Regions from separate parts of the Hoeflea sp. TYP-13 genome, predicted to be linked through region 1. Evidence: riboswitches for the same ligand, from Rfam matches in the RefSeq annotation. Region 1 holds a riboswitch; each other region holds the start of a gene.
The links. Region 1 has a riboswitch for thiamine pyrophosphate ahead of thiD (bifunctional hydroxymethylpyrimidine kinase/phosphomethylpyrimidine kinase). Riboswitches for the same ligand answer to the same signal wherever they lie in the genome.

Region 1 (4,860 bases):
CCGGCGAGCTTTTCGACCTTCAGAAGGTCGTCAGCGGCAACAGTATACTGCTTTCCGCCTGTTTTGATGACTGCGAACATTTTTTAGCCTTTCCATGCTCGGTCCGGCTTGTCGCGGAGAACCGCACAGCCGTCTTTTTATTCAGTCGATTGCGAATGATCGCCAGATCTTGCCAACAGTCCAAATCAGACCCGAAAGCGCCATATGGCGGATTTTCCCGAAGCCGTTTTGACATTGCCTGAGCCCGACAAAACAGATGGCGCAAGTCGCCTCACGCCATGGATAGCCGGGAGATACGGGAAAGACGCGTCCAAGTCAAGGCGGGAGGGGTGATTTTTGCCGCTTTCGAAGACCGTTGCGCGTATGCCTGCAACCGCCCCTTATACATCTTCGGCCCATTGCCGGCAAAAGCCGATTTTCAGGAATTAATTTCCGGTCGCCATTGTGCAACAAGCCTCTTGTGTCAGCGGTCTTGAATCGTTATTACAGCGCCCGCATATCCATGCGCATACCACGAAGCGGAGAGGTGGCTGAGTGGTTGAAAGCACCGCACTCGAAATGCGGCATACGGGCAACCGTATCGGGGGTTCGAATCCCTTCCTCTCCGCCATCACACTTTGAAATTCTGATATTCCATGACCTGGCGCGGCCTGTCTTCAATCCGCGTACGCTCTTGATGTCGCCGTATAATTCACGCAGGAATTGAATGGTAGGAGGCCCGGGAGGACTTTGCTCCAATGCCGAGCCTGGGTTACGTCTGGCCGCACGCATGCATCCGCTGGACGCCTCAGCGATTTTGCTAATGCGTTTGAGGCTACCGCCGCGGACTATACTGCAAACGGCCTGTCCTCGGTTGAGATCAGTGCGATGGCCGCGGGAGATCGACATACGGCCTGGGCGTTTCCGAATTCGAAGGAATCGTCGAAAGCGACACGCTGCATTACCGGTGGCTTCATGCGGCTTACGGCTCAATGGAGCAGGACCGGATCCCGGGGTGCCGGTTGGTGCCAGCGGAGATCGCCCATCTCTGAAACTGTACCGATTATCTTGCAATCGAAGATCCAGGTTGAAAAGTCGGAAATTCTGTAAGGTCGTTCGAAGGCTCGAAACCGCACTGCCGAACATCGGAAGTAACGATGTTGGCGGGCCGGTTCAGACCCGCCGCCAGGCATGATGCACCGGACCGTGTCCGCGACCGACCGAGAGCATGCCGCTGTGCAGTATGGCGCCGTGGATGTAATCCTTGGCGGCGGCGACGGCCTCGAGGACCGAGGTGCTCTGCGGCATGAGCGTGGCAATCGCGGAAGACAGTGTGCAGCCGGTGCCGTGGGTGTTTGCGGTGTCGATCCGTTCGGCTTCGAGCCACGCCTGTGTGTCATTTGAGACCAGCAGGTCGCAACTCTTGCGACTGCCGAGATGCCCGCCCTTCAGAAGGATGTTGCGTGAACCAAACGACAGGAGCGCATTGGCCGCCAGGGTCATGTCTTTGCGGCTCGCGGGCTCGTCGATGGCAAGCAACTCGGCGGCTTCCGGAAGATTCGGCGTGAGTATCGTGGCCAGAGGAGCCAGTTCACTCTTCAGGGCGCTGATTGCGCCGGGTTCGAGCAGCCGCGCCCCGCCTTTTGCCATGCATACTGGATCGAGGATAACGGGAACACCTTCGGCCCGACGGAGACAATCGGCAACCGTGCTAATCAAGCCGGCATTTGCCAGCATGCCGATCTTGATCGCATCGATGCGGATGTCATCCAAAACAGCCGTTATCTGATCACGGACGAACGCGCAGTCCACGATCTGTATGCTTCTGACACCGTCGGTGTTTTGTGCCGTCAGGGCGGTAACGACCGACATGCCGTAACCGCCATTGGCGGCGATGGTCTTTAGATCCGCCTGGATTCCGGCGCCGCCCGAGGGGTCGGAACCTGCAATCGTCAGAATGTTGGGTATCGTCATGTGCGATCAACTCCCTTCGCCGGCATTATCCAGATCAGGTTCAACGGGTATGGTCTCAGCCTTGCGGCACCCCGGTAACGGCAATCCACTCCAAGGCGGTTATGATGTCAACAACCTAAGTGCCGTGAGGCGATTGTTTTTACTAAACGTCTTGAAATCTTCGCACTTTCCTGTTGCGTTCTATTTGAGGAATCTGTCCTTGATGGGAGGAATTGATGTTCAGGCATTTCAAGGCGGCGGCTGTCGCTGTGACAATTGGTGTGCTCGCCGGTAGCGGCTTTGCCGCCGACACGCGGCAGATCGAAACCTATGATAATGCCGATTTTTATGGTTTCGACCTGCGGGCGGAAAAAGAGGTCACGCTCGACCGCTGCAAGGCCATGTGTCTTGCCGACGACGATTGCCGGGCCTTCACCTACAACACCAATGCGCAGTGGTGTTTTCTCAAATCGGATTTCAACCGACTGGATTCGTTCGACGGCGCCATCGCCGGAAAGGTCGTCTCCACCACCTCGGCGCCTGACATCGGTGCGCCACCCAAACTCGGGTTTCTCCCGGGCGGCCTGTATTCAGAAGCGGCGCGGCTGAAAACCAGTCTTGTCAACCGGCCGGATGCTGAAACCGGCTTGCTGGCGACAGTTGCCGCGGGGCGCAGCGCACTTTCGGCAGGGGACGACGGGGGGGCGATCGATCATTTCAGCCGCGCACTCGCAATCGATCCCACGGACGCCGGACTTTGGCTGGACCTTTCCAACGCCACCATCAACTACCTGATCCGCTCCAACCGCAGCGACTACCAGCTGCAGCGCACCGCGACATCGGCAGCCCTCAACGGCTACGAGATTTCGCGCGATACGCAAACCCGCGCCACAGCACTCGACCTTTTGGCAAAGGCGCTTGAGCAACGCCAGCAGTACCGGCCAGCGCTTGAGGCCTACAAGGAGAGCCTGTCGCTGGTCGATTCACGGCGCGTGAGGGCGGACTTCCAGGACCTCAGGGCGCGCAGGGGCTTTCGTGTCATCGAACATCAGGTCGATGCCGACAGCGCGTCAGCGCGTCTTTGCGTGCACTTTTCGGATCCGCTGGCTGCGGCCGGCGTTGACTATGCGTCTTACGTTACGATCGACGGGCGCGCCGCCGACAATGTGGTTGCGAGAGACCGGGAAATCTGCGCCGACGGTCTGGCACACGGAAAAAACTACCGGCTGACACTGAGGGCCGGGCTGCCGGCAGAGGTCGGCGAAGTCCTAGAGGCGCCGGTTACCATCAACGCCTATATCCGCGACCGGTCGCCGACGGTGCGTTTCGATGGCGACCGTTTCGTCCTGCCCGGCGCCGGGCGCAAGGGTGTTCCGGTGGTCAGCGTCAATGCTGACGCTGTTGCGATCGAGCTTTACCGGATCGGCAGCCGCTCGCTGGCCGCCGTGATGGCACAGTCGCAGTTTTTGCGGCAGCTTGATGCCTATGATGCCGACCGTATTCGCGACGAGCTGGGTGAGCTCGTCTGGCAGGGCGAGCTGCAGACCCAGAACGAACTCAACCGCGAAACCACGACCAGTTTTCCCATCGACGAGGCGGTGCCGGAACGAAAACCGGGTGTTTACGTGATGACGGCACGGGTCGCGGGTGAGCGGCTCGACAGTTGGCGCAGCCGTGCGACCCAGTGGCTGGTGGTTTCCGATATCGGCCTTTCGACTTTTTCCGGCAGCGGGGGGCTTCATGTCTTTGCCCGATCGCTCGATTCGGCAAAACCGGCACCCAGGGTCAGCCTGACCTTGCTTGCGCGCAACAACGAGGTGCTCGGGCAGTCGACCACGGATGAAAACGGGCGCGCCGACTTTGCCGCCGGTCTGGTGCGCGGCAAACACGGGCGCGAACCGGCAATTGTCACCGCAGACAGCGGGGATGGCGATTTCGTCTTCCTGGATCTGTCACGCGCCGGCTTCGATCTTTCCGACCGAGGCGTGACCGGACGAGCGTCGCCCGGACCGCTCGATCTATTTGCCTGGATGGACCGGGGTATTTACCGGGCAGGTGAAACGGCGCATCTCGCTGCCATCATACGCGATGATGAAGCCATGGCCGTTGCCAATCTGCCGCTGACCTTCGTCGTGCTGCGGCCGGACGGCAAGGAAGAGCAGCGTGTGGTGCGCACCGGCGGAACCGCCGGCGGCTACGAGCTTGATCTCGATCTGCCGGCCAACGCCATGCACGGATCGTGGACCGTCAGGACATTTGCCGATCCGAAGGGTTCCCATTTGAGCGAAACCCGCTTTCTGGTCGAGGATTTCAGACCCGACCGCATTGAATTCGAACTGGAACTGCCAAGAAATCAGCTGGTGGCGGGTGTGGCGGAAAAGGCGGGGATCGATGGCCGTTTCCTCTATGGCGCACCGGCAGCCGGTCTTGCCGTGGAAGCCGAGTTGAAACTGAAGTCTGTGCGCGATCGTGCGGATTTCCCGGGATTTGTTTTCGGGCTTGCGGATGAGACGCCGGTTGAATCGCAGTTCGACGTGGGTGCCGTACAAAACCTTGATGACAGTGGGCGCGGCACAATCGATATCGATCTTCAGGCACTGCCCGCAACGACCCATCCGCTGCAGGCGGATCTGACTGTTCGCGTTCGCGAGGGCGGCGGCCGCGCCGTCGAGCGCACGGGCGTCATGGCCGTCAAACCAGAGGGAATGATGATCGGCATCAAACCCGAATTCGAAGACGGGCTGGTCGGGGAAAATGCGGCGGCAAGCTTCCAGATCATTGCCGCCGGCCCCGATGGCCGGGCCATGGCTGCAAACGGATTAAAGTGGACACTGCTTCGCATTGAGCGCGATTATCAGTGGTATCGCGAAGGCAATTCCTGGCGCTACGAGCCGGTCGAATATACCAAGCAGGTCAATAACGGCGTTA
Region 2 (4,860 bases), on a different contig from region 1:
CACTTCAACCAATATCTGAGCGTCGAAGCCAAAATGAACGAAGCGTTCGAGGGCGCAGGTCCCGCAACCTGCGAATTTGAGTCAAACACCCTCGGCTATTGCCCGCAGAGAACCGGCTGGATCGCCTATCTGATGGCCCGGAACAATTTTCAGACCGGACGCGATTCCACCAACGGCCAGATAAGGGAAACGTTTCTCAAACGGGCCATTGCGAGGCTCGATCTGTCGGTTGAAAAACATCCGCAACCATTCACCGCCGAAGACCCGAAACGGGATCAACTTAGGCAGGAAATAAACAAGGAACTGGAAAAGCGGCGGTAGCCCGGCCCGACCACAACTTTGCCACGATCCTCGCTCCTATATTCCCGCGTTGGACTGCGGAAGGTTTTCATGAAAAGAATATTGGCGATTCTGATTGGCATTTATGTCCTTGGCTACATCGTGCTCCGGATCGCCAATGCTGAAGTCTGGGACCAGGACGGCAACACCTATGTGATATTCCCGAATGACCCGATTGCGCTTTACTACGCGTATCGCCCGCTGACATATGTGGACGGAGCTTTAACGGGAATGCGGTTTCACATCGGGCCGCATCAGTAGTTTGATGTGACGGAATCTCTCGGCCTCATAGCCATCATCATCATGGTCGGTGCTTACGCGCTGGAGGACCGCTCGAGCGTGTTCATCGCGATCTTCGCCTTCGGCTGCGCGCTGGCGGCATTCTATGCCTTTCTGATCGGCTCCTATCCGTTCCTGATTGCCGAAGGGATCTGGGCGGTCATCGCCGCGCGGCGCTGGGTGAAGGCGCGGGCGAAAGGAAAGTGATCGGCGTTTGCCATTCGGCTTGACTTAATCGGCGCACAGGCCGCTAAATGTTGGTGAAGATCGCGACACTGAGCCGGAGCCGCAAATGCCCCTGGAAAGACTTGATCACGTCAATATCGTTACCGCCAATCTCGATGCCATGGTTGCCTGGTACAAAGACATTCTAGGCATGGTCGACGGCGAGCGGCCGCCCTTCCCGTTTCCGGGCGCCTGGCTTTATGTGGGCGAGCATGCGGTCGTCCACCTCATCGGAACGGGAGACGAGCCGCAATCCATCGAGCCGAAAATCGAGCATTTCGCGATCACCGCCAGCGGCCTTTCGCAATTCATTGCGCTGCTCGATGAGCGTAACATAGAATTCGGGATGAACACGGTTCCGGATTTTCCCGTGGTTCAGGTCAATATCCACGATTGCGACGGAAACCACATCCATATCGACTTCGCGATTTCCGAACTGGACGAAACGCTGATTTCGAGGCTGCAGGAATAGCCGCCGGCCCGGCGGCAGCTGTCTCACCCGTCTTGACAGAATCGAATCGCCAACATTTATATGGTGTCCTTGATACCTGGGGAGCTCCGGCAAGGAGCTGAGAGGCCGATAGTGCGAAGCACGGCGCGGCGACCCATCGAACCTGATCCAGTTAACGCTGGCGTAGGGATGGTACAGCCGCCTGAAGGTCACCGGCCGGATCGCGTCCATTCATATCCCCATAGCCGTGTCGTGAATTGGGTCCCCCAAAGGGAGATTCAAATGAACGCCATCACACCCACCGTCACCGAAGGCCCCCTGCCCGCCTCGCGCAAGGTCTATAAACACGGCAGGATCCACCCCGATATCCGCATTCCGATGCGCGAGATCGGTCTGCACCCGACTTCCGGCGAACCGCCGGTCACCGTCTATGACAGTTCCGGGCCCTATACGGACCCGGACAGGAAAACCGACATTGCCGCCGGACTGCCGCGCCTTCGCGAAGCGTGGATTGCCGCGCGCGGCGATGTTGAAGCTTACGACGGCCGGCATGTGAAGCCGGAGGATAACGGCTTTGCCTCCGGCGACAGGCTGACGCCGGAATTTCCGGTGCGCAACCGGCCTCTGCGCGCCAAAGACGGCAAGGCTGTCACGCAACTTGCTTATGCCCGCGCCGGCATCGTCACACCCGAGATGGAATTCATCGCCATCCGTGAAAATCTCGGCCGCGAGGAATTGCGCGGCAAGCTCCAACGCGACGGCGAGAGCTTCGGCGCGGCGATCCCCGATTATGTAACGCCGGAATTCGTCCGCGACGAGGTGGCGAGCGGCCGCGCCATCATACCATCCAATATCAACCACCCGGAAAGCGAGCCGATGATCATCGGGCGCAATTTCCTCGTCAAGATCAACGCCAATATCGGCAATTCGGCGGTTACATCCTCGATGGCCAACGAGGTCGACAAGATGGTGTGGGCGATCCGCTGGGGCGGCGATACGGTGATGGACCTTTCGACCGGGCGCAACATTCACAATATCCGCGAGTGGATTATCCGCAATTCGCCTGTGCCGATCGGAACCGTGCCGCTTTACCAGGCGCTGGAAAAAGTCAACGGCATTGCCGAGGACCTGACCTTCGAGGTCTTCCGCGACACACTCATTGAACAGGCCGAACAGGGCGTCGACTATTTCACCATCCATGCGGGCGTGCGGCTGCACCACGTTCCCCTGACGGCCGAGCGCACCACCGGCATCGTTTCTCGCGGCGGCTCAATCATGGCTAAATGGTGCCTGCATCATCACAAAGAGAGTTTTCTCTATGAGAACTTCGCGGAGATCTGCGACATCTGCCGTGCCTATGACGTGGCCTTTTCACTGGGCGACGGGTTGCGCCCCGGCTCCATTGCCGACGCCAACGACGCGGCGCAGTTTGCCGAACTCGAGACGCTTGGCGAACTTACGCAGATCGCCTGGGAAAAGGACTGCCAGGTGATGATCGAGGGCCCCGGCCATGTGCCGATGCACAAGATCAAGGCCAATATGGATAAGCAGCTCGAGACCTGCGGCGAAGCGCCGTTCTATACGCTCGGGCCGCTGACGACCGACATTGCACCCGGATACGACCACATTACTTCAGGTATCGGGGCTGCCATGATCGGCTGGTTCGGCACCGCGATGCTGTGCTACGTTACCCCGAAGGAGCATCTCGGCTTGCCGGACCGCGACGATGTAAAGACCGGCGTCATCACCTACAAGATAGCCGCCCATGCCGCCGACCTCGCAAAGGGTCACCCCGCAGCGCAGGCGCGCGACGATGCGCTGTCGCGGGCGCGTTTCGAGTTTCGCTGGGAGGACCAGTTCAACCTGGCGCTGGACCCGGAAACGGCGCGCGACTTCCACGACCAGACACTGCCGAAGGAAGCGCACAAGGTGGCGCATTTCTGCTCCATGTGCGGTCCGAAATTCTGTTCCATGCGGATTTCCCACGACATCCGCGCCGAGGCGCAGAAGGAGGGTATGGCCGCCATGGCGAAGAAGTTCCAGGAGGGCGGCGACCTTTACATGCCGCTTGACGAAGCAACATCCTCCGAAGCCTAGCATTCGGACCGCCCCCGCCCGCTTCGCGTGACGGGTCGTCGCCTGCAGCGTGTTGAATTCAAACGTATATGTTTGAACGAAGCGCGCTGCGGTGGCATAGTTCCCCATTCCGCAGCTTGGAGGGGGATGCACCATGACACCACATAATGAGGCCAAGGAAGGCGACTACGCGGACATCGTTTTGCTGCCCGGCGATCCGCTTCGGGCCAAATGGATCGCGGAAAACTTCTTCGAGCACCCGAAGCTCGTCAACTCTGTTCGCAACTGCCTCGGCTATACCGGCACCTGGCAGGGCATTCCCGTCAGCGTGCAGGCGACGGGCATGGGTCAGCCATCGACCGCGATCTATGTGCACGAGCTGCTCAATGTCTACAAGGCAAAGACGCTGGTCCGGGTCGGCACCAGCGGAGGACTGACGACGGACGTCAAGGTGCGCGATATCGTTCTCGGTCTCAGCGCCTCGACCGACAGCGCCATAAACAACGACACTTTTGCGCCCTACACCTATGCGCCGTTTGCCAATTTCGAACTGGTGAAGGCCGCTGACGCCTTTGCCACTTCGCAGATGCTGGAGTGCCACATTGGCGGGCTTGTATCCTCCGATACATTCTATCTGGACGATCCGGCCAAGTCCTATGAGACGCTGGCCAGGCACGGAGTGCTTGCCGTTGAGATGGAGGCGGCGACGATCTACACACTGGCGCATCGCTTCGGCGCACGTGCGCTGGCGATCTGCACCGTCTCCGACTGCCTCATAACCGGCGAGGAAATCGATCCGAGCGAAAGAGAGAGTTCACTCGATACAATGGTGGAAATGGCGCTGACGGCTGCGACGCAATAGGCAAACGCGGGTCATTTTAACAAATTTGACCGTCGCAATTCTGTGCCGGCCCGCCGATCCCTGTCGTCTGGAATTGGTGTAATTTGGACCGGTATGTCGGCTATGTATTGCGCTGGTCGGCGACAGAGATCCGACGATCCGGCCGTTGCCGGATTGCGATTCCTTTGCCTCTCCGCATGTGGATAACTGGCGGCGAGTTGCGTAGCCAGCAAATCAATTTTTCCAACCATCTTGACAATTGAGGAATCGAATTCTTTCTAAATATTACAAATAATTTCAAACAGTTAAATTTTTCACCGACAATCGCATACCGTAAGATCCGTTTGCAAAATATCCTCATCTAGGCTTTCTGAGAAAAGCTGTGCTATTATGCCGCACCTAGCTTGAAGGCCCTTTATTCACGGCAGCGAAAAACCGCCTGGGAGGAATAGGAAATGGCCATAGCGTTGATACTGGTTGTGGTCGTTGTCGGCTCAATAGTGTTCCATGTCCTGAGCCCATGGTGGTGGACGCCGATAGCGTCGAACTGGGGTTACATCGACGACACGTTGATCATTACGTTCTGGATTACAGGCGTCGTCTTTACGCTTGTGATCCTGTTCATGGCTTATTGTGTGCTGCGGTTCCG
Region 3 (4,860 bases), on a different contig from region 1:
GAGGGCGCCAATGAGCGACTTGACCATTGAAAAGGAGTTGAACCGGGTATTTGCGTCTGCGCCGTTGGAAAAATGCCGAGTGCGCAGTTCTCCGCCCTGCCAAATCAGCATTGCATGACCACCGCGCTCCTCAAACAGAGCCTTCGACCGAACACCGAGCGGGCCGGTCCGATCGGAAACATCGGGTAGGGGGTCTGTATCGGAACCAGCGACCGTCACATGGCTGCCGGAAGCCGGCCAACGCTGCGCGGGATAGCCCTCATACAAAAGGCGAGGTAAGTAAGGAGCCGCCAAAAATACGACCGCCGCGGCCAAAAAGACGAGCAGCAGGGTTGAAAGCAGGACCCGTCTTATGTTCACAGCTCTGTTGCGGCTCGATTGTCTGGCTGCCAAGTAGCCTGCTCCCGGTTGTTGCGTTGCATCGGTACTTCTTGATTCGGAGAATGACCATCTCGTGACACAGATCCACAAAAAAAGCGCCCGACTACCGAAAGACAGGCGCTACATAGTTGTTTGGGAGGGGTTATATAAGAAATTACAAATGGTTAGAAGCCATTGTTGATAACATTCGCCTATATGTTTGTCGGCGAACGAAACAGGCAGACGGTTATTTCTCCACAAACGCTTTTTCGATGAGGAAGCTGCCGAGATTGGCGCGTGTTCCCTCAGTAAAACCGCGGCTTTCAAAGAAGGTGCGGGTGTCTTCAAGCATCTTCGGACCACCGCAAAGGATGACACGATCGTTTTCCTTGTCGATCTGCGGCAGGCCGATGTCATCGAACAGCTTGCCGTTTTCCATCAGCTCTGTGATACGGCCATTGTGACGGAAGGGTTCGCGTGTAACCGTCGGATAATAGATCAGCTGTTCGCTGACCATTTCGCCGAGATATTCGTCATTGGGCAATTCGTCGGTGATGTAGTCCTGATAGGCGAGGTCCTTGGTGAAGCGGACGCCATGGACAAGCACGACTTTTTCGAACTGTTCGTAAACGGCCGGATCCTTGATCAGGCTCAAAAACGGTGCCAGCCCGGTTCCGGTTCCAAGAAGATAGAGGTTTTTACCCGGCAGCAGATTGTCAGTGACGAGCGTTCCGGTCGGCTTCGTGCCAATCAGGACGGCTTCGCCTTCCTTCAGGTGCTGAAGCCTTGAGGTCAAAGGTCCATCGGGAACCTTGATGCTGAAAAACTCAAGCGTTTCCTCATGGTTGGCACTCGCCATGGAATAGGCGCGAAGCAGCGGGCGGCCTTCCACCTGCAAGCCGACCATGGTGAATTCGCCGTTGCGAAAACGGAAACCCGCATCACGGGTCGTCTTGAAGCTGAACAGCGTGTCATTCCAGTGATGAACCGACAGCACGGTTTCTTCGTTAAAACTCTTCATTTCATCTCCATGCGACAATCGCGATCGCACTCTGACGGCTTGCCTCAAAGCTTCGCCGCGCCTTTCAGCATCACCGGAAACGCATTGCTTCCGGATCGCCAGGCAAATTGGTTTGGGGATGCCTTCCCCCTGAGGTTTCGCCCCAGGGCGAATTCAGCACTTGTTGAGCAAATTAGCCGAAGCGCCGGCAAAGTACAGGTTCAAACATTCCAAGTAATCCGCCATTTGGAGAATGCGATTCTATGTCGCACGCGATGTGTATCAGTAGCGGATTGTGAGGGCGCTTCACGGTTTGCCGCATGCATCGATCCATACTGTTGGCCCGGATATTCGCCTTGACAAAGCGGGTCGGCATTGGAATGCTTTTGCCATTCACCAGGGGAGTCCCGGCAAGGGGCTGAGATACTGCTGGCGTTGCGGCGCAGTGACCCGTTGAACCTGATCCAGTTCATGCTGGCGTAGGGATGGTGCAGGCGTTCGCGGACTGTTTCAGTCTAGTTCCTATACTCGGCGGCGCATTTCACATTCCCGCAATATCAGCATTTTCAGGATCGTCCATGTGTCGAGCTGAGGAGCCTATGATGTTGTGCTGCGCACCGGAGACTTGCAAAACGGATCAACCCGAAGAACCCGCTTTGGCATGGGGCATGTCATGAGGGTGCTGATCAGGGGAGCGGGTGTTGCAGGACTGACGACAGCATTTGAGTTGATGCGGCGTGGCGCTTCCGTAACCGTCGCGGAACGTCAGGACCGGGCAGGCGGCATGGCATCCTGGTATGCCGGAGGCATGCTCGCACCCTGGTGCGAGCGGGAAAATGCCGATCAGAAGGTTCTTGAGCTTGGAATCAAGGCAACGGACTGGTGGGAAAGCGTCTTGCCAAGCCATGTGGAGCGCATGGGAACGCTGGTGGTTGCCGCCGGGCGCGATCGCGCCGAACTCGACCGGTTTGCAAGCCGCACATCCGGTTACGAAAAGATAAGCGCTGGTGAAATCGGCGACTTGGAACCTGATCTTTCAGGCCGCTTCCGAAACGGGCTGTTTTTTGCCGAGGAGGCACACATGGATCCGCGGGCGGCCATGTTGACTCTGTGGCGGCAGCTCGAAAACGGCGGCGTTGCGTTCCGATTTGGTGATGACGGGTCGTGCGCTGAAGAATTCGACTGCGAAATCGATTGTACCGGAATGGCGAGCGAGGCCACGGGCCTGCGCGGCGTGCGTGGCGAGATGCTCCTGATGCGCGTGCAGGGCATCACCCTGTCACGGCCGGTGCGCCTGCTTCACCCCCGCATTCCGGTCTATGTCGTTCCGCGCGGCGACGGGCTCTTCATGGTGGGTGCAACGATGGTTGAGAGCGAAGCCGACGGCTCGGTGACCGCCCGGTCATTGATGGAGCTGCTGAACGCTGCCTATGCGCTTCACCCGGCATTCGGCGAAGCCGAAGTCGTCGAGATCGGTGTCGGAGTTCGCCCGGCCTATCCGGACAATTTTCCGCGGGTGACCGGACATAACGACGTTATCCGCCTCAACGGTCTTTACCGTCACGGGTTCCTGCTCGCACCGGTGCTGGCACAGGAAGCGGCGCAGCAGGCGATGGCAAGGGGAGGGATGAGCGGTGGATGACAAAACGCTGGAAGTCAACGGCGAACGCGCCGTTGTGTCGGCGCAGGACCTCGGCGCCTTGCTGGATGAGCTTTCATATGAGGGCGAGTGGCTGGCGACCGCGGTCAACGGTGTACTCATCACAAAAGACGAGCGCGCTGGCTTTGCGCTCAACGAGGGCGACCGCATCGAAATACTGGCGCCGATGCAGGGGGGCTGACGATGTTTGAAGTCTACGGGGAAAAACTGCCGTCGCGGCTCATACTTGGAACCGCACAATATCCTTCGCCTGAAATACTTGGCGAAGCCGTCCGGGCCGGTGGCGCGTCGGCTGTAACGGTGTCACTGCGGCGCGAAGCTGCGGGCGCTGCTACAGCGACCGGCTCGGGCGGGCAATTCTGGTCACTCATTCAGTCTCTCGGTGTTCCGGTCCTGCCCAATACGGCGGGATGTCACACAGTGAAGGAGGCGGTGACGACCGCCCATATGGCCCGCGAGGTCTTCAACACGAAGTGGATCAAGCTCGAAGTTATCGGCAACCATGACACGTTGCAGCCCGATGTCTTCGAACTCGTTGAGGCGGCGCGGATCCTTTGTGAGGAAGGCTTTGATGTATTTCCCTATACGACCGACGACCTTGTCGTTTGCGAACGCCTGCTTGATGCGGGGTGCGAGGTACTGATGCCATGGTGCGCGCCAATCGGATCGGCAAAGGGGCCCATGAACATTGATGCGCTGCGTTCGCTGCGCGGTCACTTTCCGGATGTTCCGCTGATTGTCGACGCCGGAATAGGGCGTCCCTCGCACGCAACAACCGTGATGGAACTCGGCTTTGATGCCGTACTGTTGAATACGGCGGTGGCCCGGGCGGGCGATCCGGTTCACATGGCGCGTGCATTCGGTTCGGCGGTCAAGGCCGGCAGAACCGCCTGGCTGGCGGGCATGCTTGAACCGCGCGATACGGCGGTACCCTCGACACCGGTCATCGGCAAGGCTGTCTTTTCATGAAGCTCGATCCGTTTTACCTGATCGTCGACAGCGCCGACTGGATCACCCGTCTCGTGCCGCTGGGCGTGAAGCTTGTGCAATTGCGCATGAAAGGCCTAAGCAGCGGCGAAATGCGCCGGCAAATCGCCGTGGCGAAATCTGTTTGCTCGGCGAACGGCTGTCAGCTTGTTCTCAACGACTATTGGCGCCTGGCCATTGACGAAGGCTGTGACTTTGTTCACCTGGGTCAGGAGGATCTCGCGGAATCAGATGTCGGAGCCATCCGGCGTGCCGGAATCAGGCTCGGTATCAGCACGCATGATCATGCGGAACTCGATACGGCGCTCGGCACCGATCCGGACTATGTGGCGCTTGGGCCGATTTATGAGACGCGTCTGAAAAAGATGCGATGGGACCCGCAGGGCCTCGACCGCATAATGGACTGGAAATCGAGGGTTGGCGCCTTGCCACTCGTCGCGATCGGCGGACTGAATCCGGAACGGTTGCCCGGTGTGTTTGCATCGGGCGCGGATAGCGCAGCGGTGGTAACCGACATCACGCTCAACGACGATCCCGAAGGCCGAACCCGCCAATGGATCAGAGCCACTCGGCAATGGCTCTAACTGGAATTGCCGCCGATGGATAGATCAAGCAGGCCGCCATCGATGCGGCTGCGCAAATGCCTGTCGATCAGTTCCCGCTGCGGACATGCAAAGAAGGCGCCGCCGCATCTATCGGCGAGATCGGCCAGGTCGATATAGACATCGGATCCTGGAATGCCTGCGGACTGTAGCAGCTTCACACCGAGGAAGCCGATATCAATGGCCTGCGTGTTTTCATATGCTTCGTCGGCACTGTCCGACAGATTATCGGAAAGCGTGAAATAGGTTCG

Region 2: another riboswitch for thiamine pyrophosphate. It lies ahead of thiC (phosphomethylpyrimidine synthase ThiC); the one in region 1 lies ahead of thiD (bifunctional hydroxymethylpyrimidine kinase/phosphomethylpyrimidine kinase).
Region 3: another riboswitch for thiamine pyrophosphate. It lies ahead of thiO (glycine oxidase ThiO); the one in region 1 lies ahead of thiD (bifunctional hydroxymethylpyrimidine kinase/phosphomethylpyrimidine kinase).

What each region holds. Positions count from the first base shown of each region.
Region 1 covers NZ_JBFRBB010000005.1:286,041-290,900, reverse strand. The annotation lists gene ABVT35_RS24390 (50S ribosomal protein L21) at 1-80, opposite strand, end outside; tRNA gene ABVT35_RS24385 (tRNA-Ser) at 521-610, shown strand; gene thiD (bifunctional hydroxymethylpyrimidine kinase/phosphomethylpyrimidine kinase) at 1,153-1,953, opposite strand; TPP riboswitch at 1,948-2,037, opposite strand; gene ABVT35_RS24375 (MG2 domain-containing protein) at 2,169-4,860, shown strand, end outside.
Region 2 covers NZ_JBFRBB010000001.1:1,690,959-1,695,818, reverse strand. The annotation lists gene ABVT35_RS08050 (hypothetical protein) at 1-321, shown strand, start outside; gene ABVT35_RS08045 (hypothetical protein) at 391-600, shown strand; gene ABVT35_RS08040 (hypothetical protein) at 607-825, shown strand; gene ABVT35_RS08035 (VOC family protein) at 911-1,315, shown strand; TPP riboswitch at 1,383-1,502, shown strand; gene thiC (phosphomethylpyrimidine synthase ThiC) at 1,577-3,391, shown strand; gene deoD (purine-nucleoside phosphorylase) at 3,525-4,232, shown strand; gene ABVT35_RS08020 (cytochrome c oxidase subunit II) at 4,667-4,860, shown strand, end outside.
Region 3 covers NZ_JBFRBB010000001.1:1,762,045-1,766,904, forward strand. The annotation lists gene ABVT35_RS08355 (serine hydrolase domain-containing protein) at 1-393, opposite strand, end outside; gene ABVT35_RS08360 (ferredoxin--NADP reductase) at 608-1,381, opposite strand; TPP riboswitch at 1,749-1,864, shown strand; gene thiO (glycine oxidase ThiO) at 2,034-3,002, shown strand; gene thiS (sulfur carrier protein ThiS) at 2,995-3,201, shown strand; gene ABVT35_RS08375 (thiazole synthase) at 3,204-3,989, shown strand; gene ABVT35_RS08380 (thiamine phosphate synthase) at 3,986-4,591, shown strand; gene ABVT35_RS08385 (sulfatase-like hydrolase/transferase) at 4,588-4,860, opposite strand, start outside.